Regions from separate parts of the Desulfonatronovibrio hydrogenovorans DSM 9292 genome, predicted to be linked through region 1. Evidence: predicted binding sites of a transcription regulator. Region 1 holds the regulator's gene; the other holds the start of a gene.
What was found. The regulator sigma-54, encoded in region 1, starts transcription at its own class of promoters, with help from an activator protein. The targets are predictions, from matches to a motif close to CTGGCACGGNNNNTGCTT.

Region 1 (15,131 bases):
AAGACAATACATCAGAAGTACTCAGTGGGCCGTCCAGAAGGGTCAGGGTTATTTTTCACTCGGGTTCAGATAATGATGAATAAGAATCAGGCTCATAGTTACAGAGCTGTTGACGTTCACAAGCAATACGGCAAGAGACTGGTGGTCAAAGGAATTTCCCTTGACATTAAACGGGGTCAGATAGTCGGCCTTTTGGGCCCGAACGGAGCTGGCAAGACAACGACGTTTTACATGCTGGTGGGCATTATTTCCCCCAGCAAGGGTTCGGTTGTTTTTGACAAAGAAAACATAACCAATCTTTCGCTGTCCAGGAGATCCGGCCTTGGCATCAGTTATCTGCCCCAGGAAAGCTCCATTTTCAAGAAATTGACTGTGCAGGAGAACCTGATGCTGATTCTTGAATACACTCACAAGGATAAAAAAAAACGGACAGAAAAAGCTGAAGAACTGATGAATGAATTGGGAATCTCTAAACTTGCCCATCAAAAAGCCTCCTTTTTATCCGGCGGGGAGCGCAGGCGTCTGGAAATCGCCAGGGCCCTGATCAAGGACCCGAAATTTATTCTGCTTGACGAACCTTTTGCCGGTATCGACCCCATTGCAGTGGACGACATTCAGAAAATAATCCTCCGGCTGAAAGAAAAGAATATCGGCATCCTCATTTCCGATCACAACGTCAGGGAAACCCTGCGCATCTGCGACAGAGCCTCCATCGTACATGACGGGCAGGTCATTCTGGATGGAGTGCCTGAAGAAATCATTGCCGATACCAGGGCCAGAAGCATTTACCTGGGGGAATCTTTTTGCTTGTAATTCCAAGATGGATCATCATAATATATAATTATTCCGCCGGCCTCTTGATGCCTGAACATATCCTAAAGAACCAGAAGCGGATCACTAATCAACCTTTTATTTTCCGGATGAATCTATGGCCCTGGAACTAAGACAAAACCTCAAGCTCACTCAGCAGCTGGTCATGACTCCCCAGCTCCAGCAGGCCATCAAACTTTTACAGCTTTCCAGGCTGGAACTGCTGGAGGTTGTCCAGCAGGAACTGCTGGAAAATCCCATGCTGGAAGAATTACAGCCAGTTTCCGAGGAAGAGCAGGAAAGACAGGCCCTCAACGACAAGGACCAGGGAGCCAAGCTGACCAGCGAAGAAAAAGAGATCATTAATAACGCTGACTGGGAAGATTATCTGGGAGAATTTTCCAGTACCTCCAAGCAGTCCGGTTCAAGGGAATGGGAAGTACCAGAGGAAATGCAGAGCTATGAAGCAAGGTACTCTGCCAAACCATCCCTTGAGGGTCATCTCATGTGGCAGCTTCATCTCCAGAACCTGACTCCTGATGAAACCAGGATCGGAGAGGAAATTATCGGCAACATTGACTCCAGGGGCTATCTGAAGGCCACTGTCGAGGAAATCGGCCGGTCCTGCAGTGTTCAGGAATCTCTGGTGGATCAAGTCCTGGCCAAGGTCCAGAATTTTGACCCGGTTGGGGTTGCGGCAAGGGATCTCAGGGAATGTCTGATTATTCAGCTCAAAGCCTTAAATGAAACTGACCCGATTCTTATCGAGCTTGTTACCGAACACCTGGAAGACATTGAAAGGAACCGTCTGGCTCCCCTGCTGAAGAAATTCCGGATCAGCAAGGAACTCATGAAGGAGTACATTGAAGTCCTGCAGAGTTTGGATCCCTTCCCTGGCTCAAGTTACGGAAGCGAAGATGTAATATATATCAGCCCTGATATCTATGTATACAAATACGAGGACGACTTTGTAATTGTCCTTAATGAGGACGGCCTTCCATCAATCCAGCTCAGCCCTTTTTACGAGTCATTGAACCAGGCCCCAAAAGACCGGAAGAACAAAAAGGAAATCGACTACTTCCAGGAAAAAACCCGCTCAGCCATATGGTTGATGAAAAGCCTGCACCAGCGTCAAAGAACTCTTTACAAGGTTATGGAAAGCATCCTCAAATTTCAGAAAGAATTCTTTGTTCACGGAGTCACCAGGCTCAAACCGTTGATCCTTAAGGAAGTGGCCGAAGATATCAGTATGCACGAATCCACTGTAAGCAGGATCACCACCAGCAAGTATGTGTCCACCCCTTTTGGCCTGTTTGAGCTCAAGTTTTTCTTCAACAGTGCCCTGAGCATGGATAGTGGCGGAACAGTAGGTTCAGAGAGCGTCAAGGCTGCCATCAAGAAAATGGTGGCTTCGGAGGATCCCAAAAAGCCCCTGAGCGATGATGCCATTGCCACCAATCTTAAAAAAGAACTGGATGTGAATATTGCCAGAAGGACCGTGGCCAAGTACCGGGCTGCCCTGAAAATCCCTTCATCTTCCAGACGAAAAAAATTTTTCTGATTTTTATCAATCCATACAGAAAGGAGGATCAGCATGCAGATCAAATTCAACTTCAAGAATTTTGAGCCTTCTGAACATCTGAAAAAATACGCTCGTGAAAGATATGACAAGTTGTCCAAGTACCTGAGCGAGATCAATACTGCGGAGCTTCAGGTCAACCTTGAGGTAGAAAAATTCAGACACATCGCTGAGGTAATCCTCACAGCCAAGGACATCCATATTTCAGCCACTGAAGATACTGAAGACATGTATTCAACCGTTGACCTGAGCCTGGACAAGCTTGAGGCCCAGCTTAGAAAACAGCGGGGCAAAGTCAAAGACAAAAAGAAAAAGGCCAGGGAAAAGCAGGTCCGAATGGACATTGTCAGTTTCGGCCCGGTTGACAGCGGCAAAAGAGAACCCAGCATAGTGGCAACTGATCACTACGAGCCCAAACCCATGTCTCTGGATGAAGCGGCCATGCAGCTGGAATCCCTTAACTACGAATTCCTGGTATTCCTCAATTCTGATACAGACAGGATCAATGTGGTGTACAGGCGCAAAAACGGTGATTTCGGCTTTATTGATCCCGGGGCATAAAAGAATCAAGGACGCCTTCTGTCTTGACCAGACCAGTCAACCATCATCCCAACAGTTCGCCTGTCGCAGACAAATGGTCTGCGACAGGCGCATAGCTTATTGAGATATAAATGAACTTAGATAAATACATCCATATAGACCAGATCATCCCGGAACTATCGTCTGGCTCCAAAAACGAGATCCTGGCCGAGCTGATAGCCCCGCTTGTCCAGAAATATGACTTTTTAAGCCTGGACAAGGTGTATGATGTCCTGCTGACCAGGGAAAATCTTGGTACTACCGGTATTGGAGAAGGCGTAGCAATACCGCACGGCAAGCTTGACGACCTGGAAGAGGTCCTGCTGGTGGCTGGAAGAAGCCTCAGGGGAGTGAATTTTTCAGCCCTTGACCATAAACCGGTCCACATTTTTTTCATGGTCCTGGCTCCTGAAAAAAGCGCTGGCAAGCATCTGAAAATCCTGGCCTACATATCAAGACTTTTGCAGGATCCGACTTTCAAAGAGTCCTTTATGCGGGCTCAAGACAGGGAAGAGCTATGGAATCTGATAACCAAGGCATGACTCAGCCCGGCCTGCAGCAAACGTCTGTTGTTGGCCAATATCCTTTGCTCATTGTCACCGGGCTGTCCGGGGCCGGCAAAAGCACTGCCCTCAATGTCTTTGAAGACCTGGGATTTTTCACTGTGGACGGTCTGCCAGTCAGTCTTGTTCCGTCCATCCTTGCTCTTTTTGCCCGGGAGAATCCCAAAAATTACCGGGGACTTGCCCTTGGAATGGATCTGCGTCAACCTGACTTTGCCACAGATTGGATAAAGGTCAGACAGGAATTGGACCACGCCGGGACCTGCCTTCAGATCATCTTTCTTGAAGCCTCGGCCAGCGTCCTGGTCAGGAGATACGCCACCACCAGGCGCCCACATCCTTTAGAGTCCAGAAATATTGGCCTTGAGCAGGCCCTGGATCAGGAAAGAGATGTCTTGGAGCTGATGCGTAACGATGCCCATCTAGTCATTGACACTTCCGGATTCTCCATCCATGATCTGCGCCGGGTTATCCAGGAAAAATGGGAGTGTCTTGATCAGAGCTTTGCAGGAATGAGGGTCCATCTCATCTCATTTGGCTTCAAATACGGAGTCCCTTCAGAGGCAGATATGGTTTTTGATCTCCGATTTCTTCCAAACCCTTTTTTTGACAAAGACCTGCGGCCCATGTCAGGTAAGGACATAAACATCGCAGAATATGTTTTGGCCCGGAACCCTGGAGCGGAATATCTGACCAGGACCAAGGAGTATCTGAATTTCCTTGTGCCCATGTTCGCTGATGAAGGAAGATACAGGCTTACCATATCCATGGGCTGTACAGGAGGAAGACATCGCTCAGTGGCTGTGGTCGAAGCTCTTTCCCCTTTTCTCAAGAATCTTGGATATCTGGTTTCCATCGAACACCGGCATCTCAACCTGGGCTGACGTGCCGGATAATCTTTTCTGGAAAGGATATGATCGGGATAATTCTGGTTACACACGGCAATTTCGGTGAAAGTCTGCTCAGTGCCGCTTCAATGATCATGGGGGACAAAGAAAGCTGCCATGCCCTTGGTGTGGACGTTTCCAGACCCATGGACGAAATCATTGAAGAATTAAAGAAAAAAGTCAGGGAACTGGACAGGGGTGATGGAGTCCTCATTCTAACCGATATGTTTGGCGGAACCCCTACCAATATCAGCCTGTCTCTTTTAAGCCACGGACAAACAGAGGTCATTACCGGGGTCAACTTGCCCATGCTCCTGAAGGCTCTGGGCGGAAGGACCAGAAAACTGCAGGACCTGGCTCAGGAAATAAAAGGAGCCGGCAAACAGGGCATCCTGGTGGCAGGTGACGTCTTGAAACGTCAGATCCCAGGGACAGCCAAAAAGGCCGGATGAGTCATGTTCTGGGTCCGCATAGACAATCGTCTCATTCATGGACAGGTTATTGAAACCTGGATCCCTTTCACCAGGACCAAAAGCCTGTTGGTAGTTAATGACGAATTAGCTTCAGACCCGATCAGACAGGAAATAATGGGTTTGGCAGTTCCTCAGGGGGTTGAGATTATCTTTGCCCAGGTTAATGAGTCCATTGACTTGATCAGAAAAGAATTCAATGACAGGATGTCCTCGCTGTTCATTCTTTTTTCCAAGTGTTCCGATGCCAGACAAGCCTTTGAAAAGGGGCTCATGTTCTCTTCCATCAACATCGGCAATCTTCATTACGGACCAGGCAAAAAACAAATATGTTCCCATATCGCTTTGAGCCGGGACGACTCCTCCTGCCTGAAATTCTTCAGCAAAAAGGGGGTTAAACTTGATTTCAGATGTGTACCCCATAAACAGATCCAGGTGGATGAATGGTAGATTATGAAGTATTAGGCCCCCACTGGACGATATTTCTGAGCGGTTTTTTTTTGCTCTGTTTTCCCTGACCAGATTTTCATTAAACTTAGGCTTCCTGGACCGGCCTCTGGTGGTGGGTTTTTTCATAATCCTGCTAACAGGTCAAATCTTTCCGACCATGTATGTGGCAGCCTTTTTTGAACTGCTCTGGATTGACCTGATCCCGGCCGGAACTTTTATTCCTCCCAATGCCATTTTCTGCGTGGCAGCCACCATGGTGGTGGTGGAAATATACAGCCTGTCAGACACTTCTCAGATATTCCCGATCATGGTCATGACCATACCCGTGGCCATCCTGTTCTCAATTCTTGAAGGCAAACAGCGTAAAGCCCAGAACAAGAACTACAATATCATTCTCCAGCAGAGTAGAAAGACTGCTGCGCGCTATAATCCCCAGTCAATGATCAATTCATCCTTGATCCAGCTGTTGCTGATTTATCTGACCGTGGGAACTGCTGCGATATACGGCCTGGTCTTTATTTATGAGCATTTGAGCCCATACCTGGTCCACAGGGACTACCTCTCCTGGCCCCTTCTGCTGCTCATGGCCTCCATCAGCGCCCTGGCCGCCCTGCGCATCAGAAAGGCCTACTTCTCGCTGGTGCTGGGGCTGACCTTGGTATCAGGCTATCTTGCCTGGCAGATATTCCTGGCCTGATTCAGAAGCCCAGACCATCTTCAACAGCAATTACCATGGCTCGAACATGGTGATGAGCTTTTTTTTCCAGCCTGAATGCCTGAAGTGTTTTTAGCAGGCCTTCAATCTCTTCGTTGTCAACTCTGGCCTGGACCACTGTAAAACTGCCTGGAAAAACCTGAGTCCCAAAGTGCTTTCCATCTGACCCTTTGCCCTCCACCATGGGATAGCGGATGTAATCCTGGACATCACATTCATCCAGAATGGCTTCAATAACGTCGGTATATTCAAAGCGAAAGCTTATCTGAACCAGCTTCACAACCATCCTTCCTTTACTGCCGGGTTGCGGCCATCAGGCTCGGACTCAAGCCATAATTTTCGGCCAAGGATATCTGACCAGCACAAGCTCATGCCTTTCTGCCCATTTTCCCCAGCAGGAAATTCTGGAGCTGATCATAGAGGGTATAGACTACCGGGATGACTATCAGGGTCAGGGCCGTGGAAGTAAACAAACCGGCCACGATTGAAATCCCCAGAGGTGCTCTGGCTTCTCCACCGGTTCCAAAACCCATGGCAATGGGCATCATTCCAAGAATGGTAGAACAGGCAGTCATCAGCACCGGCCTGAACCTCTCCCTGGCAGCCTCCTGAGCAGCGTCAAAGGGTTTCCTTCCTCTGGCCACCAGAATGTTGGTATAGTCAATCAGCAGGATGGAGTTCTTGGTCACCAGCCCCATGAGCATTATCAGTCCGATAAAGGCATAAACATTGAAATTCATGCCCATAAGCCATAGAGAACCAAATGCTCCGACCGTGGCCAGGGGCAGAGAGGTCATGATGGTCAGGGGGTAGATAAAGGATTCAAACTGGGCCGCCAGGACCAGGTATATGAAGATAATGGAAAAAATAATGGTAATGGTCAAATAGTAAAATGATTCCTCAAACACCTGAGACATGCCTGCCAGTTCATAGTCAGCCTGGGGAGGGAGTTCCTGATCAAGATAGCCGGACAAAAGGTTGACTGCATCGCCCATGGCAACGCCAGGAGGCGTGGATGCGGAAATCGTGGCCGACCTGATTCTGTTGAATCTGTGAATCTCGCTGGGGCCAACGGTCTCTTCATAGCTGATCAAGCTATCCAAAGAGACCAGCTGGTGGCTGCTGTTGCGGACATAAATGCTTCGCAGAAAATCTGGACTCATGCTTCCCCGTCCAAGGACATCGGTGATGACATCATACCGCTCAGCCATCCTCTCAATTTTGGAAATGTCAACTTCACCCAGGAGATACCGGAGGGTATTGGAAATCTGAGTTACAGAAACTCCCATTTCAGCAGCTCGTTCCCGGTCAATCCTGACGTCGATCTGAGGCTTATTGAGTTCAAGGTTAGTCCTCACCCCTACGAACCACTCCGGTTTCTGACGCATCCATCCCATAACCTGATCCTGCAGCTGATCCAGTTCCACCAGATCCGGATTCTTCAATACTATTTCGATGGGAGAACCTCCAACCCCGCCCGGGGTGAGTTCCAGTACAAAAGCTCGACCATCAGGTATTGAACTCAATATCCCCCTGAATTTCTGCATGACTTCGCTTTGATGCAGCTCCCTGTCCTGCCTGGGAGTAAGGGTGACAAAGGAAATACCCCTGCTGGGCTGGCCCGGCCCTGCCGGTCCCATACCCACGGCCAGGAACTGATGGCTTACATCAGGATCCCTGGCCAGTTCAGCCTCGATTTTTCTGGCAAATCTATCGGTTTCTCTGATGGTGGAACCTTCAGGGGTTTCAAAAACCAGCATGAATCTGGATCTGTCCTCGTCTGCCTGAAATTCCTGAGGTATGCTCATCAAGGCGGCCACTCCCAGACCAAAGGCCATCAGAGCAATGACCACCACCAAGCCTCTTCTCTTAAAGGCCCCTTTCAGTATCCATACATAAATTGACTCAAAACGTTTGAGATGACGCTCGGACAGATCAAAAAGAAAACTACGGCGTTTCTTGTATCTGAGCAGCCTGGAGCAGAGCATGGGGGTAAGGGTCAGGGCCACAAAGGTTGAAGCAAAGACTGTAACCGCTACGGTCAGTCCGAATTCAAAAAAGAACCGACCCACAATCCCACCGGTAAAGGCCACTGGAATGAAGACCGCGGCCAGGGAAAGGGAATTGGCCAGGGCCGGAAAAGCAACCTCGGTAGTCCCGACTCTGGCTGCAGGCATTGCGTCAGCCCCGTTCTCCATGTGATAAAAACTGCGTTCAAGGACCACAATGGCGTCATCAACCACGATGCCGATGACCAGAATAAGGCCCAGCATGGTCAGCACGTTTATACTGAATCCCATGACATTGATAAAGGCCAGTCCGATCAGCAGGGAAGTCGGGATGGCCAGGGCCACCACAATGGTGCCCCGTCCGCTGCGCAGAAAGGCCAGAACAACAAAAATCACCAGAAAAGCTGCTATCAGGATCGTGACCTGCAGGTCCCTGATGTTTTCCTTGATGTAGACGGAAGCATCCATGGCCTGGCGGTATTCCAGGCCGGGCGGAAAGTTGGCGGACAGCTCTTGGACCCTGTCCCGAACCAGGTCAGCCAGGGCTACCGTATTGGCTCCGGTCTGTTTGACAATGCCCAGACCAACTGACGGCTCTCCTGAGAATCTTGCTATCTGCCGGTCACTCTCAACATCGTCCACAGCCTGACCTACATCCGAAAGCCTGACCGGAGAGCCGTCCTGATAGGCAATGATCAGGTCGTTGAACGGGGCAGCCTCGGAAAACTGACCTCTGGTTCTGATCAGGAATTCCCTGGAAACACCCTCAATCCTGCCTGAGGGTATATCAACATTCTCCCTTTGAACCGCATCCACAACATCTTGAACCACCAAATCACGGGCAGCCAGCTTTTCCGGATCTATCCTGATCCGGACGGCATAGTTTCTGGCCCCTCCAACCATAACCTGCCCGACCCCGCGCAGAGTTTCCAGCTGGGGTTTCAGGATATTGTCCGCATACTCGGTTAAACGGACTTCATCCCAGCGCTCATCACCAACCAAGGCTATCCACATTATGGCCTGGGAATCAATGGAAAGCTTTCTGACTATTGGGGATTCCGCATCCTGGGGAAGCATTCTTCTGGCCCGCTCTACTGCATCCCGCACATCCTGAGCCGCCAGATCCTGATCCCGCCAGAGTTCAAATTCAGCCACTACCTGACCAAGACCATCACCTGCTGTTGACACCAGTTCCTTAAGCCCTTCTATAGCATTGATCTCTGCTTCCAGCGGGTCGATTATCTCCTGTTCAATAATCTCTGGCGCAGCCCCGGCAAGGACAACTGAAACACTGATGACCGGGAACTCCACATCCGGGTTCTCCTGTACAGGCATCTGCAGATAACCGTATCCGCCAAAGATGGCGAAGACCAGAAAAATGACAATGGTCAGTACAGGTCGTCGAATGCAAAGATTCCAGATCACTGCTGGCCACTCCTCAAAGCTCCGGATCTACTGTGATCATTGTGCTCAGAATAATGAAGAAAGGCTGCGTCATTACCAAGATCTGATCCTGTCCAGTCAGGACCCAGATCCTCCACCACCCTGATCCTGGAGCCGTGATTCAGGTTCATATGCCCGGAAACAACTACCTTCTCGCCTGGCTCAAGCCCTTCAAGGACTTCGACAAGTCCGGGTCTACGCTGCCCGGAACTGATCTTCCTGCTTTCGACCTGCTCTTGTTGTCCGTCCACAACAAAAACCAGATATCCATCTCTGGTAGCCACCAAAGCCCTTTCCGGGATGACCATGGTGTCTTCCAGCAGGCCAAGGACAAGAACAGCTGGAGCAAAGGATCCGGGCTTCAGTCCGTTGTCACTGTTATCAATGGACGCCTTGACTTCAAGTTTCCTGGTGGACTCTTCCACCGACGGACTCACAAAACTGACCTTGCCCCTGAATACTCCATCTTCATGAGCAGCGGTTTCAACTATAACCGTTTGTCCCATTTTGACCCGGGCCGAATACTTTTCAGGAACCATGAACAATATTTCCAGGAACTCTGTCTGGTAAATACTGGCCAGGATCTGCCCTGTGGTTACAAAGGCTCCGGGATCCATCAACCGTCTTGACACATAGCCTGAAAAAGGAGCCCGGATCACAGTATCAGCCAGTTCTTCCTTGACCAGCTCCACCTGGGCAACAAGCCTTCTGACTTCTGCCTGAGCAGCCTCAAGATCTGTTTTGACCCGGTCAAACTCATTTTCAGAAACAACACTCTGTTCAAACAGAAGTGCAAACCGGTCATGGTTACGCTGGATATTTGCCTGTCTTGCCCTGGCTTCTTCCAGAGCAGCCCTGCTTGAAGAAAGACGGCGCAGGTGCTTTTGTTCCTCAATTTCAAAGAGCAGTTGATTCTTGCTTACAAAACCTCCCTCCTGGAAATGAACCGCCTTTATCCTTCCGTCTACTTCAGGCTTAAGGTCCACTTCCTGAACAGGTCTCAAAGTACCCAGTCCTCTGACCGTATCCATCAGGGTCATGGAAACAACCGGGGCCACCTCTACAGCTGTTGCCGGACGCTGGACCTCTTGTTCCCCATCCTGAACCTGCCTGGATGTGTTAACAAAATAAAGCAGCCCTGCCGCCACCAGTGCGATAAAAATCGACCAGGGGTTGATAATTTTCTGAAAAAGACCCTTATTTTTTTCTGAAATAAGAGGCTGATTATTGTCTTCCCGGTGCATTTCTTCTCCCATGCAGGGGCCAAGACTGAAAAATATCAGGCCGGCCCTGTCAATGCATTCAGATCCAAACGTACTGATGGCTCATAGGCCAGGCTGAACAGCATCTTGTGGACCCGGCCTTAAAATGATCTTTTAAAGAGATCTTCAAGGGCTTTCTGGCCGTTATCAGCCAAAAACCTTGTTCCAGTTCCTGTGAAATGCTGCTTGGTGATCATCGGAGCTTTCACCTCCTGCCAGCTGCCTTCGGTCCACCTGAACCAGCCGTCCCGGACCTGGTCAAAGACAAAAAGAGGCTTGTTGCAGATCTTAGCGTACTCAGCCCCCCAGCCGGTTCCTCCCTTGACAGTCATGTCTTCAAGAATCTCGCCAACTACGAATATCTCCATGCCGCTGGAAACCTGCCAGCAAATGGTCTGCAGAACCTTGCGGAAGATTGGAGCCCTGGAATAACTCCTATGCATAAGATTGGAGACATAGGTGATGCTCACGTCTTTTCTGGCCAGCTCCTCGTTGGTCAGGTAGCGCACTCCCCTGGACCTTTCAATGGAATGCCCCTCAAAGCTGTAATTGACTTCGTCCAGACCGTTCTTTTCAGCCAGACTTCCAAAACATGCTTCAGCACCTCTGGCTCCGCCACTGTACAAAATAAAATTCTCAGGCTTCATATCTCCCTCCTCTTCATTCATGTTTGTTTATAATTACTTTAAAGTGATGCTCTGTCATTGACAAGAGGCCCATTGACCTGAAAGCCTTTCCCAAAACTCTGCTCTCAGCAATAGACCAATGGTTCCCGTTTATCTTAAAGCCAACCTTAAGTGAAAGTAAAGCTGTTCTCCACCACTGCCCTATACCTGCTCAACATTATAGCAGACATTAAGATATTATCCTTGCTCTGGGCTGCAATAGTAGGTATAAATAGACAGGGTATGTCTGTATTGCCGGAGGGCTGACCAAAGACAAAAAAATAGGGTCGCGCATAACGCGACCCTGAAATATTTGGTGGGCCACCAAGGAATCGAACCTTGAACCTCCGGATTAAGAGTCCGCTGCTCTGCCAATTGAGCTAGTGGCCCATGTTCAACAACAAGAAGATTGCCTTTTTAATGCTTACAAGACGCAATTGTCAAGTCAAAAGAATACCGCCCTGGACATGAAAAAACATCTTCTGAAGATCCTGATTTTCCTGGTTGTAGCCGGGTGCTGCTGTGTGCTGCCGGGACATTCATCAGCATCAGGCCCGCCAGCCCGGACCCATTGGCAGGCCTTTGAACTCCCATCTGATCACAGACCTGGATACCAGGGCCTCCTGATTTTCTGGATTATCCCGGACCAGGATATTTACACCTATTCACATGATCCAGGTCCAGGCGGTTATCCCACTGCGCTGGAGATACTCGGGGTTCTTTCCGAGGAACTTACGGTTTATTATCCTCCCGGGAAAATGCTGCCTGACCCCTTTGAACCCCAGGAACTTTCATCCCTGTACCTTGGTCCGACCCCTGTTTTCATTCCTGTCCCGGAAGACCTGACTTCCGGCCAGACCCTTGAGGCCAGGGCTTCCTTCCTACTCTGCTCAGACCGCAATTGCTGGCCGGTCAGTAAAGAAGTCCAGTACGATCTTGACAGGCTTGCCCTGGAATCCCTGCCCAATCCTGAAGAAGAATCATGGTGGCCGAGGTGGGTTGCATCAGTTCCCGGTGAAAAAGAATCTCCGGCACCCTGGACCGGGAACAGTGAACCAGCAGCCCCCCTGCTGGAAGAAGGATTTCTTTTTGAAACAAGGTCTTTTACTCCAGGCCTTGAGGTGAGCAGTGCAGCCAAAGCGGCTTTGCTGGCCATTCTGGCTGGGCTTATCCTGAACTTCATGCCCTGCGTCCTGCCTGTCATCAGCCTCAAGCTGCGGGGTATGATCCCGGACAGCGCCCATGACCAGGATGCAGCAGCTAAAAGAAAAGCTTTTCGGATTCATAACCTTTTTTTCGCTCTGGGCATGCTTTTATTCTTTTCAATCCTGTCCGTAATCATCTCCCTGACAGGTATGGCCTGGGGACAGGTCTTTCAGAATCCCATTGCCATCGTTATTCTGGCCGCTGTCGTCTTTGGTCTGGGTCTCAGCCTTTTTGGACTTTACGACCTCCCGATCATCGACCTGAAAGCCGGAAGCAGTTCCCCAAAGAAAAACCCTAATCTGGAAGCCCTGTCCACAGGCATGCTGGCTACTCTGCTGGCTACTCCGTGCAGCGGACCTTTTCTAGGCGGCGTACTTGCCTGGGCTCTGACCCAGCCTCCGGCCACCATCGCTTTTGTCCTTTTGTGTGTAGGCCTTGGCATGGCTTCACCTTACATTCTAATGTTTTTTTTCCCCTTCATGGTCAAATTTCTGCCCAAACCCGGTAATTGGACCCTTTACCTGGAAAAAGGACTGGGTTTCCTGCTCATGGCCACCTGCATCTATCTGATTGCCCTGCTTCCGGAAACCTTGATCATGCAAACCCTGATAATGTTCTGGATTATTGGCTTAGGCGCCTGGATGTGGGGCAAATGGACCAGCTTAAGCCAGACCAGACTCAAAAGAGGCTTGATCCGGGGCATTGCCATATCCATGATGATTCTGGCCGCCTTTTTTCTGTTCAAGCCCAGAACCTATTACCCGGCGATCTGGATGGCCTTTGATGAACAGAAGTTTCACCAGGTCTGGGGGGAAGAAAATTTTTTAATTGAATTCACTGCAGACTGGTGTCCCAATTGCAAATTCCTGGAAAAAACAGTACTCACTCCCCCGTTTCTGGACAGAATCGGTCAGGACTACGACTTGGTTTTTCTCAAGGTGGATCTCACCTATAAGAATCCGGCAGGAGAAGAAATGCTAAGAGCCCTGGACAGCATGAGTATTCCTCTGGTGGCCATATTCAGGAAGGATGAGCCCCACAGTCCCCTTATCCTCAGGGACCTTTTCACCAGAAACCAGTTGCTGAACGCCCTGGACAACGAATTCCGGTCCTCTAAACCCTGACCATATCAAATGCGTCTCCAGTAACGCATACTCCCCCGCCATCACTAACCTGGAAAGTGTTTTCAACGCCAACCATGCCAACCCCCCTGATCCCGATCTTGGGTTCCAAAGCAAGGAACATATTATTCTGCAGTGGCTCCTTAAAACCTCTGGCCAATGGGGGGTACTCATCCACTGCCAGGCCAATGCCGTGACCCAGAAAAGGGACCTGATTCCCATCAAGCCCCATAAAGCCGTCGGCAAAACCAGCCTTCTTTGCCTTAGCCAGTGCCTTTTCATAGATTTCCTCTGCCAGAACGCCTGGCCTAAGTTGTTCAGCAGCCCGGGCCTGAATTTCAATACACAGGTCATGAGCCTTCTGGACACTATCTGGAACTCTTGCAGCAGCAGGAAAATAAACCTGAGTCTTATCAGTGACATATCCCTCCAGGGCAAATCCGCAGTCCACAGTCAAGGGGTCCTTGTCCTGCCAGACCCTGCCGGAATATCCCATCTGGGTGATGGCTGGATGCTCTCCTCTCAATCCCACTGGCCCGTTGAACACACTGGGATAGTTGGCGCTGTCACCTGCGGATACATGACCTAGAAAAACCTCTTCCCCATAATTCTGCATGCGCATCATTCCCTGATGACCAAGGGAAAAAAAACAGTCCCAGATTTTGATGCTTATCTCCCTTTCGGTCATGCCGGGATAAATAAGCTCGGGCAAAACTCCGTACAGGGCCTCATGATGCCTTTTTCCGCAGATCAGGATCTTATCTGCCTCCCACCCGGTCTTGACCATCCTTGTTCTGGAGATTGCCTGGTCAACCGGGACAAACTCGATTCCGGACAATCTCTTCTTGAGGTTGTCGGCCAGGGCCCAGTTGATGCCTGTCTTCTCCACTCCAATAACCTGTGGAAAGCTCTGGCCGAATTCACTCAGTATTCCTGGAATATCTCCATATGATCTGAATGGAGCAATCCGCCTGACAGGAGATTCCAGCTTAAACCTTTCCATTCCCTTTCTGCACATGAAGACAGGGTCATCATCCATGGGTATCCATAGGACTCCGTTACCAAGAGATCCAGTAAAGTAATATATATTCAACCGGGAAAAGATCAGAACCGCATCACAATCAATACCGGCTTCCACAACCCTGGACCTGAATGAGACCAGTCTTTTTTCCATCTCCAGGGCCGGCAGCCTTTCCAGACTCTCAAACATGCATTGCTCCTTTCATTTTTTTAAAAACATACCTTCCTTCCAAGGTAAAATCAAACAAGCTGCCCTTGCTTCCGGGCCTGTCTAGACCCCAAACCATAAGGACCCGGCAGCAGGCGATCTGGTCTGTCGCTGCTAGCCGGGTCCTTATGGGGGTATTATTGA
Region 2 (15,131 bases), on a different contig from region 1:
ATACATGATGCAGGCAATGGAATAAAGACTTATGTTCTTGGTCAGGATTTCCACCGTGTTCTTGGATCTGACCAGGCCTGATTCCAGCATGGTAAACCCGGCCGCCATCCACATGACCAGCAGTCCTGAAATCAGGAAGTAAAATGTGTCCAATGCATAGCTGAGCTCAAGCAAGTGTTCCATCTTCATCTCCTCCTTAAAATGTTCATTTTTGTAAATTCAATCTATAAAAATCAAATCGGCGCCCTGGAATGGCTTCCAGCCAATCAGCCGGACATAAGCTGCTAACCTACCATATCAGCTGATATCTATTGACATAAATAAGAAAAGTATCCATGCCCAACCTCCTTGATTTATTTTTTCTAAACCCATGCCTCCCTAAAAAGCAATGATGATGCCAAAGAGGCAATATATTGAATTTTAAGACTTATCTTTCCCAGGCCCAAAATGACCTGACATTTTTGTAAAAAACATTGAAAGGGATGTGATGGTCCAGGCCGAGACTGCCATTCCAAAGCCACCCCCCGACCCCAGGGGCAAAGAGGGCCCAGCCCGGGAAAAGCCCTTGGCCCTACTGGACAATGGCCCGAACCTTGCTAGCCCCAAGCCTGAATCAGACAACCCTTATTTAACATTCAGGACTTCAGTATCATGCCCACCACCCCAGACTTGAACCTTGATCTTATAATCCGGAAACAGAGCCTGATGACCCATTTCCAGCCTGTGGTATCCATAAAAAAGAAAAAAATAATCGGCCTGGAAGCCTTGAGCAGGGGCCTGGATCCCATATCCGGAAACCTCGTCCAGCCCTGTCTTCTTTTTGCTGCTGCAGAGCATTTTGACAAAACAGTAGAAACAGACAGGGCCTGCCGAAAGGCCGCATTGACTGCATTCAGGCCGGTTCACCAGCAGCATCCGGACCTGCTGCTGTTCATCAACTTTGACACCTCAATGGTTGACAAGGGAATAGTGGGGTCAGGGAATTTCTTAAGGATGGTCAGGGATCATGGAATCGATCCCAGGAACATCGTCATTGAGCTGGTGGAATCAAGGGTCAGGGATTTTTCCGAGCTGTGCAGGTTCATTTCCATGTACCGGGAGCACGGCTTTCTCATAGCCCTTGACGATTTCGGGGCCGGCCATTCCAATCTGGAAAGGGTCTCAATCATTAAACCGGATATCATCAAGATTGACCGCTCCCTGATCAAGGACATTCACTCCCAGTTCTACAAACAGGAAATCATCAAGGCCGTGGTCAAGCTGGCTGATCAGCTTGGAGTCATGGTCCTGGCCGAAGGAACTGAAAACCCCCGGGAGGTCCTGAAATCTCTGGAATTGGGGACCGACCTTTTTCAAGGCTATTTTTTCGCCAGACCCCAGAATATTCTCGATGTAGATTTTGACAAAATTGAAGATAAAATCAGAGAGACTGGAGATGGTTTTTTCAAATGCGTCATTAAGAGGATCAAGGCCAGGAAACAAAAATTCAGCAACTACCAGGCCTTAAGTTTTTCTATCCTTTCCGGGCTCAGCAGTGGCCAGGATATGGACTTGGAAAGCCAGCTCAAAAAAATGATCAAGTCCAGTAAAGTGATTGAATGTGCCTATGTGCTGGATGAGTCAGGCAGGCAGGTTTCACCCACTGTAGTCAACAGGGGCTTTGTCCGGGAGCGAAAAAGCAGGTTTCTTTTCCGGCCGGCGGAAAAAGGGGACGATCACTGTCTGAAAGATTATTACGTCTACATCCAGGCCGGGCTGGACAGGTTCATAACTGATCCCTATATATCCCTGGCCACCGGAACCCTGTGCCGGACCATATCCATGACCTTCAGCACCCGGAACGGACAGAAGCATATCCTGTGCCTGGACATGCGGGAAAAAGATTAGCCTGAAGATGAGTTCATCTTTCACCCTGGACCGGTGCTGAACCTATTCTTCCTCTTTAAGGGCCTGATGTCCGGTTCGGCTGCAGCCAAGGCTGCTCTGAAGATAGTCCCCCCCGCTGACCAGCCTCCCCCTGGCTGTCGGGAAAAAATAGATCCAGGCCAGAATTACCTCTCCCATGTCCAGGCACACCCGGATTTTTTCCCGCTTGTACCAGGCGGGATGGTTTTCCAGGATGTCCAGCCGGGCCAGTCCCTGGGTACTGACCTGATAGACCTCGCCCTTGACCCTGGACCGGGGCTGATCCTTGACCAGGTAGGGATAGTCGTCAACATATAGGGCGTACCTGTCCTTTGTCCTGGCGGTTCCCAGATATTTCTCATCCTTAAGCAGGCCATGATTGGAACAGCCCTGTCTCAAGGTCCCATAGACAAAGACCAGGTGGTTCATGATATTCTCCGCTGCTCATCAGCCTGTCCCGGTCCTGGTTCAGGAGTGGACCGGCAAAAGCTGGTTATTATCTCCAACCGGTCTTAACAGTGTGAAAAAGTCCTTATCAGGCAGGCTGTTCAAAAATTCCAAGTGCAGGAAACAAAAAAAGTTCAAGGTCGCAGCGTACTTATCCATACGTAAGAGTTTGAACTTTTTAGGTTCCCCGACGTTTCATGTGGATTCTTTTAAAACAAGCTGCTCACTTTTTTTGTATGCCAAGAGCGTCAGGCTGGTGAGTTTTCTTAAATACGCCAAACAGGGGGAAACCGGACCGCAAAACAGGTTGGTTTCTCCATATACTCTTACAATCAAAAAATATACGCATAACTCCTCAAACCAAATAGTTAAGAGTCCGGAGGGGGCAGATATCCCCCTTTGGCGGATATTAGAAAAATCCCGGCCAAAAGCGGGGCAAACAAAAAACAGTGAGCAGCAATTCCACGCCTAACGTCGAAGATCCACTTTTTTTGAGCAACACAGCCATTGGGAGATTTTCAACAGTTTGTTAAGCCCATCAGGATGCTGGTCCAGCCCAGGGCTATCCAGGCCAGGAGCCATTTTAACCGCAACTTTTTACAACCCCGGGCCTGGCAGGCCATTGGCCTGGTTCCTGGTGGATCCCTGTGACCACCTGTTCTACCCGCACCCTCCGAACAGGCCGCCGGTGCAGCATCCCTTGGCCCCGGCAGGTTTAAGCCTGGAAACATCCTTGCCCTGGTAAATCCATTCCAAAACTTCCTCCACCAGGCCATCTGTCTCCACCACCTGGACCCCCTGGGAGGAAAGGACCTGCCTGGGCGATTCTCCCACTGCATTTACAAGCACTGCCCTGCAGTCTCCAAGGATCCGGGCCAGGTCACGCCATCTGCCTGGTCCTCCCCCAGGAGGCGAGGCCTGCCTTTTTTCAAGCAGCTCATAGGAACCTTCCTTCTGACCCCAGATATCAAAACTCCTGGCCTCGCCCAGGTGCTGGTTTACCAGCATGCCTTCCCTGGAGGCAGCTGCCACATATGGCCTTGACTGGTCCGGACAGGCAGCCTGGGAAGCAATCTTACGGACCAAAGGTGCCATTTCCAAAGACCTGTCCCTGTCCAGCAGCCCCACAGCATCAGCCCTGCATCTCTGGCAATGGGTCATCTGGGGCAGATACCTGCCGGCCGTTTCCCTCAGCGAATCAACCTCATGCCTGCCAGGCTCGGTTATGTTCTCAAACTTTGTGCCTGGATTGGGAAAAACCGGAATCAGATTGAAGAGATCAGCTCCCAGTGCGGCAACAGTACGGGCAATCTCCGGCATATGCCTGTCATTGATCCCGGGAACAAGTATGGAGTTGACCTTGACCTGCATTCCATTTTCCTTGAGCCTGGAAATGGCCTCCTGCTGCCTGGACCAGATCAGCCCGGCACCTTCCAGACCCCGGTAGACTACCTTGCGGTCCCTGACCCAGGCATAGATTTTTTTCCCAACTTCCGGATCAACCGCACTCACAGTAATAGTTACATGGGTCAATCCCAGTCTTTTCAACTCCCGGACATGTTCAGGCAGGTGCAGACCGTTGGATGACAAACAAAGCAGCAGATCCGGAAAGGCCTTTCTGACCCTGGCCATGGTTTCCAGGGTTTTCGGAGCATTGGCCATGGGATCTCCTGGACCGGCAATGCCGGCCACAGTGATATTCCCCATCCTCTCCATGACCTTTTCCAGATATGTTACGGCCTGAACCGGGGAAAGTACGGCCGAGGCCACCCCGGGCCTTGACTCGTTCACACAGTCAAACTTGCGGTTGCAGAAATTGCACAGGACATTACATTTGGGGGCCACAGGCAGATGAACCCGGCCGCAGCCGCCTTTGACTTTCTCATTAAAACAGGGGTGGCTGGAATTATCCGGATTGCTCATTTTTTTTCTCCAGTATTTTTACTATGTTATTTACTGATAACCTGGCAGGCCTGAAACATCCGGGGCCGCCCTTGCAGCCTTGACTTCCGGGATCATCCCTGAAAATCATGGCCTGGACAGGACCGGGCAGCAGCCACTGCCATTCAGGCTCTACATGTAACCGTAGCCGATCTCTGATTCAGTCTGCTTTTTGTCCAAAATGGCATTAACGATCCTCATCAGCAGCTCATGGGCTCCGGCATATCCCAGATGTCTGATCCTGGCAGCTCCGAACCGGTCATGAACAGGAAATCCCACCCTGATCAGGGGAATATTCCACTCTCTGGAAGCCACCCGGTAACCTTTACTGTTGCCCACAACCAGATCGGGTTTGAGCTCCCGGGCCTGTTCCACAATCTGGTAAAAATCCACCCCGGAAAGGACCCTGGGAGGTTCAGGCAGTATTCCGGCACAAACTCTGGATACTTCCTGCTCCAGCTTTCCACTCCGGCCCCCGGAAGCAGCCAGCACCGGCCTGACCCCGATTTCAGCCAGCAGGGAAACCAGGCCCACCACCAGATCCTCTTCTCCATATACAAGACACTTTTTTCCAAATAGATACTTGTGCCCGTCAACATAGGCATCAATGAGCCGTCCCCTTTCCAGGAAGTGTTTCCGGGGCACTGGTCTTTTGCTGACCTCTGCCAGGACATCCATGAACCGGTCCGTAGCCCTGAGTCCCAGGGGCATATCCAGCCTGTATGCCGGAACCTGGTGCTCTTTTTCCAGCCACAGGGCGGAACTGAGTTCATCTTTGATGCAGGCTCCAAACTCCAGGCTGGCCCGGCTTGAACCCATGGACTGGATATCCCGGACAGGGGTACCGCCGGAAGGAATCATTTCCAGATCCTCCTTGATGGGACCGTCCATGGTCTCGGAAATATCCGGCAGAATTATGCCTCTAATCTCAAAATCATCAAGAATACCGGCTAAATGCCTGATATCAGCTGGTGATACAAATCCCGGAAATAAATTCACTCCGGAATGGTCCGGACACTCCCGGACCAGGTGGACAAGGGCCGCTTTGACTGCTGCATGGAAACCGTCCATGTGGGTACCTGCATAGCTGGGGGTGGACACATGAATCAGCTGGGGCATGTCCGGCCGCGGGAATTCCTTTTTAAACTGGGACAGAATCATGGGCATATTGTCGCCGATGGTTTCAGTAAGACAGGTGGATGCAACTCCAATAACCCCGGGCTGGTATTTATCCATGACATTCAAAAGACCCTGCATCAGGTTGGGTCCTCCCCCGTAAATGGCTTCCCTCTCGCCCAGGGAGGAAGATGCTATGTCCACAGGCTCGCGGAAATGACTGATAATATATCTGCGCATGTATGTGGCGCACCCCTGGGAACCGTGCAGAAAAGGTACGCAGCCTTCTATTCCCCTGAAGGCAACCCCGGCTCCCAGGGGTGTACACAGCTTGCAGGCATTGGTGGTGGAAACATATGGAACTGATCCTCCGCGCATCTTTACTCTCCCTGGGTTGATTTTTTCTTTTCCTGTACCCCAAAAGGCTAGGTCTCTTGTCCGTCTCCGGCATACCTGGCAGCCCTCCTGGGCACAAAGCGCCATACCGGACTCATAACCGTGGAATGGACTTCTCTGGCAAAGTTGAGCATGCCCTGAAAACCTTCCAGAGCTTTTTTACGCTCATGATTGTGATCACAGAACCCCACTCCCAGCTTGTAGGCTATGGGCCGTTCCTTGACCCCGCCCACAAAAATGTCCACGTCCCTCTCTTTGATGAAATGGGCCAGCTCAGACGGGTTGGAATCGTCAACAATCACTGTGCCCGGATCGCACATTCCGGCCATTTCCTGGTACTCCTCTTTGGTCCCTGTCTGGGAGCCCACCAGCTCCACCTTCATGCCCAGGTGCCGGAAGCACTTGATCAGGGAAAAGGCCTTGAATGCTCCGCCCACATATATGGCTGCTTTTTTGCCTTCCAGGTCCCTGCGGTACTCCTGGAGGGCGGGCTGAAGGATGGACAGCTCCTCCCGGACCAGATCCCTGGTCCGGGCCAGAATCCCGGAGTCATCCTGCTTGAAGAAGTCCGCTGTATCATAAAGGGCCTGGGCCATATCCTCTATTCCAAAGTAAGAGACCCTTTTATAAGGGATGGAGTACTTTTCCTGCATCATCCTGGCCAGCTCAACAGTGGCCCCGGAACACTGGACCAGGTTCAGGGACGCGCCATGAGAACGCCTCAGTTCATCTACCCTGCCGTCTCCGGTGATACAGGCCACCACTTCCACCCCCATCCGCCGGTAATACTCCTTGATCATCCATATCTCCCCGGCCAGATTGAAATCTCCCAGGATATTCACACTGACCCGGGGTATGCCACTGGTTTCACCAGTGCCCACCAGGCGGAACATGGCCCTGCAGGCAGCTGAATAACCGGCCCGCTTATTGCCTTTGAACCCTTCTGACTGGACAGGGATGACTGGGATGCCCTTTTTTGCTTCCACTTTTTTGCAGACCCCTTCCAGGTCATCTCCGATGATGCCCACGATACAGGTGGAATAGACAAAAGCCGCCTTTGGTCTGTGCCGGTCAATGAGCTCCACCAGGGCCTGGTGCAGTTTCTTTTCTCCCCCAAAGATGACGTCTTTTTCCTGCAGGTCGGTGGTAAAGCTCAGCCGATGCAGTTCCGGTCCGGAGGACAGGGCCCCCCGGATATCCCAGGTATAGGCTGCACAGCCCACAGGCCCGTGAACCAGGTGCAGGGCATCTGCTATGGGGTACAGGACCACCCTGGACCCGCAAAAGACACAGGCCCTCTGGCTGACTGCTCCGGCCAGGCTGTTTTTGTTGCATTCCATGTCAAAGGCTGCTGAGCCTTTTTCATAAACCTGCTTTTTTCTTGTCTTCAGGATCCTGGCTTCCATTTTGCTTCCTGTTGTTTTTGCTTGGTTACTGAATTCTTCTGGTCTACGGCTTTTCCAGGCTGCTCTATTTCATCCAGGCCGGCCCATCTATAATACCAGCTCAAACCGCTCCTCAGGAGCGTCACGGTCCATGCGGTCCAGAATGGTGTTGACAATAGTGGACAGCAAATGCATTCCGCCCCGATATCCCACTGATGGGAAATAGCTGTGCCCGGCCCGGTCCAGGATGGGGAACCCGTAGCGCACAAACGGGATGTCCTCAGCCCTGGCAATGTATTTGCCGTAGGTATTGCCCATAAGCAGGTCCACTGGTTCATTCTTGATCAGCTGATGCAGGTAAAACAGATCCTGATTCTGGGCGATGACCGGTTCAAAATTGCCGTCACTGGTGATTGAGGTCAGCCTCTTTTCAAAGACCTTGCCCGGGGTCCCTGTGACCAGGTAGACCGGCTTCATACCCATGCTCACCAGGAATTCAGCCAGACTTATGACCTGGTCGGGATCACCCCACAGGGCCACTTTTTTTCCATACAGGTAGTGCTGGTAGTCGGTCATCATGTCCACCAGCCTTCCCCGGTCATCCAGCATGGATCCGGTGGGTTCAGCCCCGGTGGCATCCATGATCCCCTGCAGAAACCTGTCTGTTGCCTTGACCCCGATGGGAATGTCCACCAGGGTGAAGGGTACATTAGCCTTGTGATCCATATAGGAAGCCGCATCCAGCGAAGAAAACTGCCCCAGGGCCATGGTGTGCAGGCTGGAGCCGGTCTTCATCAGGTCCGGAACAGTTATTCCGCCTCTGGGATACATGTGGTATTCACCGGTCTTGGGTGTATCCAGGACATCCGAAGTGTCCGGGAAGACTAGCGGTTTCAGCCCCATCTCCGATACCATGCCCTTTATTTCGCGCATATCCGAAGGTTCAACATAACCGGGCAGGATATTGACCTGGTCCTTGTGTTTGACTGACGACTCCCTGGTGAAATAGCTGGCCATCCCCTTGACCATGTTGGAAAAACCAGTCACATGCGATCCGACATAACTGGGGGTGCTGGCATGGATGACCCACTTGCCTTCAGGCACGATGCCGTCGTCCGCGGCCTTTTTGACAATGGTGGGTATGTCGTCTCCAATGGTTTCCGACAGGCAGGTGGTATGCACGGCCACCACATCGGGATCATAGACCTGAAAGATGGTCTTCAGGGACTGACGCAGGTTGGGGCTTCCGCCGAAGACCGAGGCACCCTCGGTAAAAGAACTGGTGGAGGCCATGACCGGCTCCTTGTAGTGTCTGGTCAGGTGGCTCCTGTGGTATGAACAGCACCCCTGGCTCCCGTGGCTGTGAGGCAGACACCGGTTGATGCCCAGGGCAGCATACATGGCCCCTATGGGCTGACAGGTCTTGGCCGGGTTGACTCTTAGAGCCTGCCTGGTGGTCATTTCCTTGGGTGTATGGCTTAACACTTTCTTTCTCCTTGATACTCTGGTTTTAATAATATGACTAAGGAACAGGTTTCCTGCTCCTGGCCGGCCCTGGATAGGCCTTGATGGCTGCGTTACTGATCAGTACCCAGTCCGGCCTGGAGCAGGGGTTTTCTCTTGAACGGATTGGAAACCAGCTTCCAGGCCGGATTGTTGATCATCATGTCGATCTCCCCGGCAAAATTGACCGCTCCCCTGTAGCCTGCAAAAGGCCCGGAATAATCATAGTTATGAAGCTGTTTGCTGGGGACTCCGAACTTTTCAATGATGTACTTGTCCTTAATGCCCGACAAAAGCAGGTCCGGCTTTAAGGTCAGGATGAGCCGTTCCAGTTCTACATGGCTGATGTCGTCCACCACCAGAGTGCCCTGGGGCATATCCGGGAGCATGCCGTCATAGCTCTTCAGAACCTTGTCCTTTTCCAGCTGTTCCAGCTTTTCAGGTGAAAGCCTCGGTCGGTACCTGTCCGGATCTGGATTCACCTTGAGCTCTTCAATATTCCGGCTGTCCGCGTCCAGCTTGATGTCTTTGAGAGCCTGTCTTCCTTCATAATCGTCCCGGTGGGCGAATTCATATCCGGCAGCCACAGGAATCATGCCCAGATCCCTTAACAGGTCCTGGTAGTGGTGAGCCCTGGAGCCTCCCACAAACAGCATGGCAGTCTTGCCTTCAAGCCTGGCCCGGTACGGAGCAATGCCATCCAGGGCGAGCTTTTCCTCTTCTGCAATGACCTGTTCAATCCTGCTGGTGAGCTCCGGATCATCAAAAAAAGCAGCTATTTTGCGCAGGGACTTGGACATGGCCCTGATCCCGATAAAATTGACTTTGGCCCAGGGTATGCCGTACTTGGTCTCCATCATTTCAGCCAGATAGTTGATGGATCTGTGGCACATGACCAGGTTAAGGGAAGCCATGTGGGCATAGGTCATGGTTTCGTATTTGCCGTCTCCACTGAAGGTGGCTGCCACCTTTATGCCGCACTTTTCCAGGACCCGCTCTATCTCCCAGGCATCTCCGCCGATATTGTATTCCCCCAGGACATTGACTGAATAGCCTTCAACAGCCTGGTCCTTGGTCCCGACCACGTCCGAAAAAAGCCTGTTATTGGCAATATGATGACCTGCCGACTGACTGACTCCCTTGTACCCCTCGCAGTTAAAGGCCAGGACCTTGACTCCCAGTTCCTTTTCCGCCTCCCTGGCCACAGCTGCAACATCATCGCCTATGAGCCCCACCGGACAGGTGGCATGGACGCTGATGGCATTGGGCCTGAAAGTCTCATAAGCTTCCCTGATGGCCTGTTTTAACTTCTTCTCTCCCCCGAATATGATGTCATGCTCCTGCATATCCGTGGAAAAGCAGTACTGGGAATAATTTTTCTTGTCCGGTCCCGGTCGGAACAGGTTACGCCTGGTCATCCAGGAGTAGAATCCGCATCCGACCGGACCATGGGTGATGTGGACCATGTCTCCGTAGGGACCTATGACCACTCCTTTACACCCTGCATAGCAGCATCCTCGCTGGGTGATGATCCCGGGAACCGATCTTGCGTTGGCATTGATGGTCTGATTCAGACCTTCTTGGCCCCCGTCCCGGACCAGCATATGGCCCCGTCTTTTCTTGGCCACCTTGGCCGGATAAATACTGATTGTTTCTTCAATGAATTCGTCCAGGTCTACGCCCGGGCCAGTTTTCAAGTCGGACATACATCCTCCGGTTTTTCTGCCTTTCTGCCGGATCAGCAGGACAAAAGTTAGATAAATAAAAGGTCAGGAACTGGGGAAACACTTGAGCACCTGTTTGATATTCCGGTATGTTGTCAGCCCCAGCTGCAGGCAATGTCAGGTCTTGAGGTCATCCTTTCATTTCATCAATGGCATCAAGGCCTTCTTCCCTGGTCCTCACCCTGAATACGTCGCTCACCGGCAGGACAAACACCTTGCCGTCGCCGGGAGTTCCGGTCTGATTGGTCTTGATGATCACCTCTACAATTTCCTTGACCCTCTCCTTGGGAACCACCATGCTCAGCATCCTTTTGGGAATGAGCCTGGCTCCCTGGGCCAGGCCGGGCAACACGTCCGTTCCCATGGACGGGTCCCGGTTCAAGGCCTCAAGGGTCTCAAAGTCCACCGGGCGTCTTCCCCGGCCCACACACCTGCTGCCGGTGAAGGAAGGCAGCCCGGCAGCCACCAAAGCTTCTTTGGTCTGATTGATCTTATTGGCCCGAACAATGGCCAGAACTTCTTTCATGATCCTCTCCTTATGCTCAGCCTGAACTGGGCACCTGATGAATTTAATTTTCCTGTTTTTTTGGTTGCTGCCTGCTCAGGCTTCCTTGACCCCGGTGGAAACCGTGTACACCTCATCCACCGGAGAAACGAAGATTTTTCCATCTCCAAAACTGCCTTCACCGGTGCGGGCGCTGTCCATGATGGCCCGGACTACAAACTCCTTGTCCGCATCCGGAACCACCATCATGATCATTTCCTTGGGCAGTTCATCATACACCACCTGGCCCAGCTTCAGGCCCCGCTGCTTTCCCCGGCCGGCCACTTCGACCTTGGTCAGGGCGGGATAACCCGCATCAAGGAGGGATTTCATAACTTCCGTGGTCTTTTCCGGCCTGACTATGGCTCTGATCATAAGCATCTTGATTCTCCTCTGTTTATCATCTTATCAGTGTGTTTCAGGGCAATGGATCATCTGAGCCGTTTGGATGCCCTGGGTTACTGTATTGGTTTATGTGCTTTCCAGGTCTTTTGACTGGATGTTCCGGTCATTGTTCACCACCCGGGTCAGAACTTCCGGCTGTCTTGCCCGGCTGACCCCATTAGCCGCCACTCCTCAGGCGTCCAGCAGTCCGTAGTCCAGGAGTATCTTTTCCAGCTCATCAGTGTGCATGGGGTCCGGCACCACAAACATCTCATTGCTGTCTATGGCCTTGGCCAGACTCCGGTAGTGTCCGGCCTGGACGCTTTCCGGACTGTAGTCAATAACGGTCTTGCGGTTTATCTCAGCCCGCTGCACTTCATTATCCCGGGGAACAAAGTAGATCATCTGGCTGCCCAGCCTCTTGGCAAAAGCAGCGATCATTTCCCTTTCATTGTCCACGGCCCGGCTGTTGCAAATCAGCCCGCCCAGCCTGACTCCTCCGGCATCAGCAAACTTTTTGATGCCTTTGCAGATATTATTGGCTGCATACATGGCCATCATCTCCCCGGACACAACAATGTAGATTTCCTGGGCCTTGCCTTCCCGGATGGGCATGGCAAATCCTCCGCACACCACGTCCCCCAGGACATCATAAAACACGTAGTCCAGATCCTGGTTCTCTTCATATGCACCCAGCTGCTCTAAAAGATTGATGGATGTAATTATGCCCCGGCCTGCGCAGCCTACCCCGGGCTCAGGTCCGCCCGATTCCACACATAGAGATTCGCCGAATCCGGGCAGCCGGACATCATCCAATTCCACGTCCTCACCCTCCTCCCGGAGGGTATCCAGAACAGTCTTCTGACTGAGACCGCCCAGAAGAAGCCTGGTGGAGTCGGCCTTGGGGTCGCAACCCACCACCATGACCTTTTTATCCAGCTCCACCAGCCCGGCCACAGTATTCTGGGTTGTGGTGGACTTTCCGATTCCCCCTTTTCCGTAGATTGCAACTTTACGCATTAGTAATTCCTCCTGGTTTGAATTTACCTCTCTAAAAGGCAAAGGACGTGCCATGCTGACCACAACCGGACATCCCGGAGATAACTATCTTGTTTTTATTGTTTTTTTATCATTATCTTCAAAACAGCTTCAGCCTCTGCCTCTATAAAAGACTTCAAAATTGTAGGTCAGACCGACAAAATAGAAGAGTCTGTGTAGTACTCTGGTCCATCTGCTAAGGGCTGCTCAAAATACGGGGCTGCTTTGCTTAAGACTTGACAGAACCTGTAAATCAATGGATGAACCGGATCTTCGTCATGAGCGCCAGTTTGGGAACCAAGGCCCAGCAGATCAGGATGACCGGAAGATTGGAGGGCAATCAGACCGGATCCTGGAGCAGGAGCAGAAACCTGGACCGGAATCGCGGCACAAATATTGCTTTAAGAAACTTATGCTTATAGATACCACTTTAAGAGAAGGTGAACAGCGCTTCGGCCTGTACCTCGGCAATCAGGCCAGACTCAGGATCCTCAATCTGCTGATCAAGATGGGTGTGGATGAGGTGGAAGTGGGACTGGCCGGAGAAGACAGCCAGCTGCGGGAACTTATCAATTACACAGCCGCCTTTGATCTGAAGCCGGAGATAAGCGTGTGGGCCCCGTTCAGGGTAAAACACCTGATAATGGCTGATGCCCTTGGTCCGGATATCATCAATACTGCCCTGCCTGTTTCTGATTTACACATTGAAAAGAGACTGGGGCTGAACCGAAACACCCTTTTGCAGCGTCTTGAACAAACCCTGAGCCAGGCCGGAGAGATGACCGCCAGGATTTCCCTGGGGCTTGAGGATGTATCCAGGGCTGACCCCACCTTTGCCCTGGACACAGCCAGGATGGCCAGGGATCTGGGCGTATGGAGAATCAGACTCTCGGACAGTGTGGGGCTGTTTGAGCCGACCAGTGCTGGCCGGATTATTGCCGGGTTCAAAAAATCCCTGAACATGCCCCTTGCCTTCCATGGACACAACGATTTTGGCATGGCAACAGCCAATGCCGTGTCAGCCCTTTCAGCTGGATGCGATTACTCAGATGTCAGTGTTCTGGGAATAGGAGAGAGATCAGGCATTGCCCGGCTGGAAGAGGTCTTGGCCTGGCTGGTTTTCAGGACAGACCACCAAAAATACGATTTGACCTGGCTGCCCGGCTTGAGCGATCTGGTGGCAGACCTGGCTGGAATCAGAATAGACGAGCACCGGCCCATTGTCGGTTCAAAGATATTTCACGTGGAAAGCGGGCTGCACGCAGACGCTCTGTACAAAAACCCTGAACTATTCGAACCTTTTGCCCCTGAACAGCTGGACTTGAAAAGAAAAATCCAGCTGGGGGCCAAAAGCGGAAAAAGTGCTGTCCAGGGCAAGCTCAAGGAGCTTTTCATGGACTATGATCCGGGCCGGCTGGAAGCCCTGGTTTCTGTGGTCCGCCAGGAAGCAGGTCTGAGAAGAGCTCCTTTGTCCGACACTTCGTTCAAAAGGATATGCAGGGAAGTTGAAAGACCGCCGGCCAAGGATTTAACCCTTAAAAATCCTTTGATAATACAGGATGTTCAAGCTGATGAGTCCGACCTGAATGCTTTTTCCTGCCCATCAGGAAAAAGCTGCAGAGCCCTGGCTGAAACCTCCAGGTCCAAGGCATGAACTTGTCCCCCATCAATCAGACCGGGGCTGCCGGCCAGGTTGTCCTGGGCAGGTCCTGCTGCCTGAGATTTCATGGACATGGCTCCTGGACCATCCTGCACAGGCCGTGCCTCTGATAGACCTCCATGGCCTCTGCTGACCCCAGAAACGAGATCAGTTTTCGGCCCCACAGACCCCCGCCATGGATCAGGCCCATATGGGTCCTGCTGATCACGTTTCCCGGCAGTGGGTCAGGTGATTCAATACTCCCGCCCAGGGGAATCAGGGTGAATAGTTCCGGAAAGATGCGGATATATCTCAGCCCAAGGTGGTAAAAGACCACTGCTACATCAGCCACACCGTCCACCAATGCCTGCGGGGCTTCCCGGTGGTGAATGCTTCTGCCCATGACCACCTGCCCGGACCTGACCCTGCTCTGGACAAAATCCGGGCCAGGTGCCAGGGCCTCCAGGGTCCGGGTGTAGGCCTGATAACTTGCCTGTTCCGTCCTGGGATTGGAAAGAAAAATCCTGACATCCTTTTGAGCCAGGTCCCTGACCCTGGTGATTTTTTTAGGGTTGCCCTTTCTGACCAGCAGGACATTGCCCTGATTGCGGACAAATGGTAAATGATCGGCCATCCAGCCCTGTTTGACCAGATTATCCAGAACACCAGGGGGACTGATAAAGACATGGGGAGAGAACTTGAGCTGCAGGTTGCCCAGTTTGATGCTGCCTTTGCTTAGCAGCTTAAGAATGGGGCCTGGAGGAGTGGTCAGATAGAATATGCCTTCAAGCTCAGAGTTCTGTTCCTGAAACAGATCCAGACAGTCTTTAAGGGCCATATGATGGTTGCCGTCGGAAAAGACAACCAGGGATGCATCTGCAGGATTGCCGTGAAGATCCAGGCAGATGTTTGATCCAGGTTCTGACCAGGACAATACCTGCTGATCATTGTTCAATGATTCCTCGGGCCAGTCCAGCCAGAAACGCGGCCGGCCCTGGCTGTTATGAAACATGCCCCTCACAGGTCAGACTCCTTAGTTTGCAGAAAAAATAAAAAAAATCTAAAAGTTCCCTGGGCATTGATTTAATGCTGATGCCAATATACCAGCT

Region 2: nifH (nitrogenase iron protein) is a predicted target of sigma-54. The motif match lies at 12,402-12,419, and genes of this name have one in related genera.

What each region holds. Positions count from the first base shown of each region.
Region 1 is NZ_JMKT01000008.1:479,718-494,848, reverse strand. It holds gene P771_RS0103725 (LptA/OstA family protein) at 1-83, shown strand, start outside; gene lptB (LPS export ABC transporter ATP-binding protein) at 76-813, shown strand; gene rpoN (RNA polymerase factor sigma-54) at 929-2,371, shown strand; gene hpf (ribosome hibernation-promoting factor, HPF/YfiA family) at 2,405-2,950, shown strand; gene P771_RS0103705 (PTS sugar transporter subunit IIA) at 3,061-3,510, shown strand; gene rapZ (RNase adapter RapZ) at 3,486-4,415, shown strand; gene P771_RS0103695 (PTS sugar transporter subunit IIA) at 4,445-4,870, shown strand; gene P771_RS0103690 (PTS sugar transporter subunit IIB) at 4,874-5,338, shown strand; gene P771_RS0103685 (PTS sugar transporter subunit IIC) at 5,349-6,035, shown strand; gene P771_RS0103680 (PG0541 family transporter-associated protein) at 6,037-6,333, opposite strand; gene P771_RS0103675 (efflux RND transporter permease subunit) at 6,422-9,487, opposite strand; gene P771_RS16335 (efflux RND transporter periplasmic adaptor subunit) at 9,484-10,749, opposite strand; gene P771_RS0103665 (hypothetical protein) at 10,869-11,414, opposite strand; tRNA gene P771_RS0103660 (tRNA-Lys) at 11,747-11,822, opposite strand; gene P771_RS0103655 (protein-disulfide reductase DsbD family protein) at 11,900-13,762, shown strand; gene P771_RS0103650 (M24 family metallopeptidase) at 13,752-14,969, opposite strand.
Region 2 is NZ_JMKT01000002.1:21,825-36,955, forward strand. It holds gene P771_RS0100720 (ammonium transporter) at 1-183, opposite strand, end outside; gene P771_RS0100735 (EAL domain-containing protein) at 652-1,887, shown strand; gene P771_RS0100740 (gamma-glutamylcyclotransferase family protein) at 1,930-2,334, opposite strand; gene P771_RS0100755 (radical SAM protein) at 3,013-4,275, opposite strand; gene P771_RS0100765 (nitrogenase component 1) at 4,426-5,787, opposite strand; gene nifE (nitrogenase iron-molybdenum cofactor biosynthesis protein NifE) at 5,835-7,211, opposite strand; gene nifK (nitrogenase molybdenum-iron protein subunit beta) at 7,299-8,651, opposite strand; gene nifD (nitrogenase molybdenum-iron protein alpha chain) at 8,768-10,399, opposite strand; gene P771_RS0100785 (P-II family nitrogen regulator) at 10,548-10,943, opposite strand; gene P771_RS0100790 (P-II family nitrogen regulator) at 11,019-11,342, opposite strand; gene nifH (nitrogenase iron protein) at 11,538-12,365, opposite strand; gene P771_RS15970 (LeuA family protein) at 12,796-14,037, shown strand; gene P771_RS0100820 (substrate-binding domain-containing protein) at 14,108-15,034, opposite strand.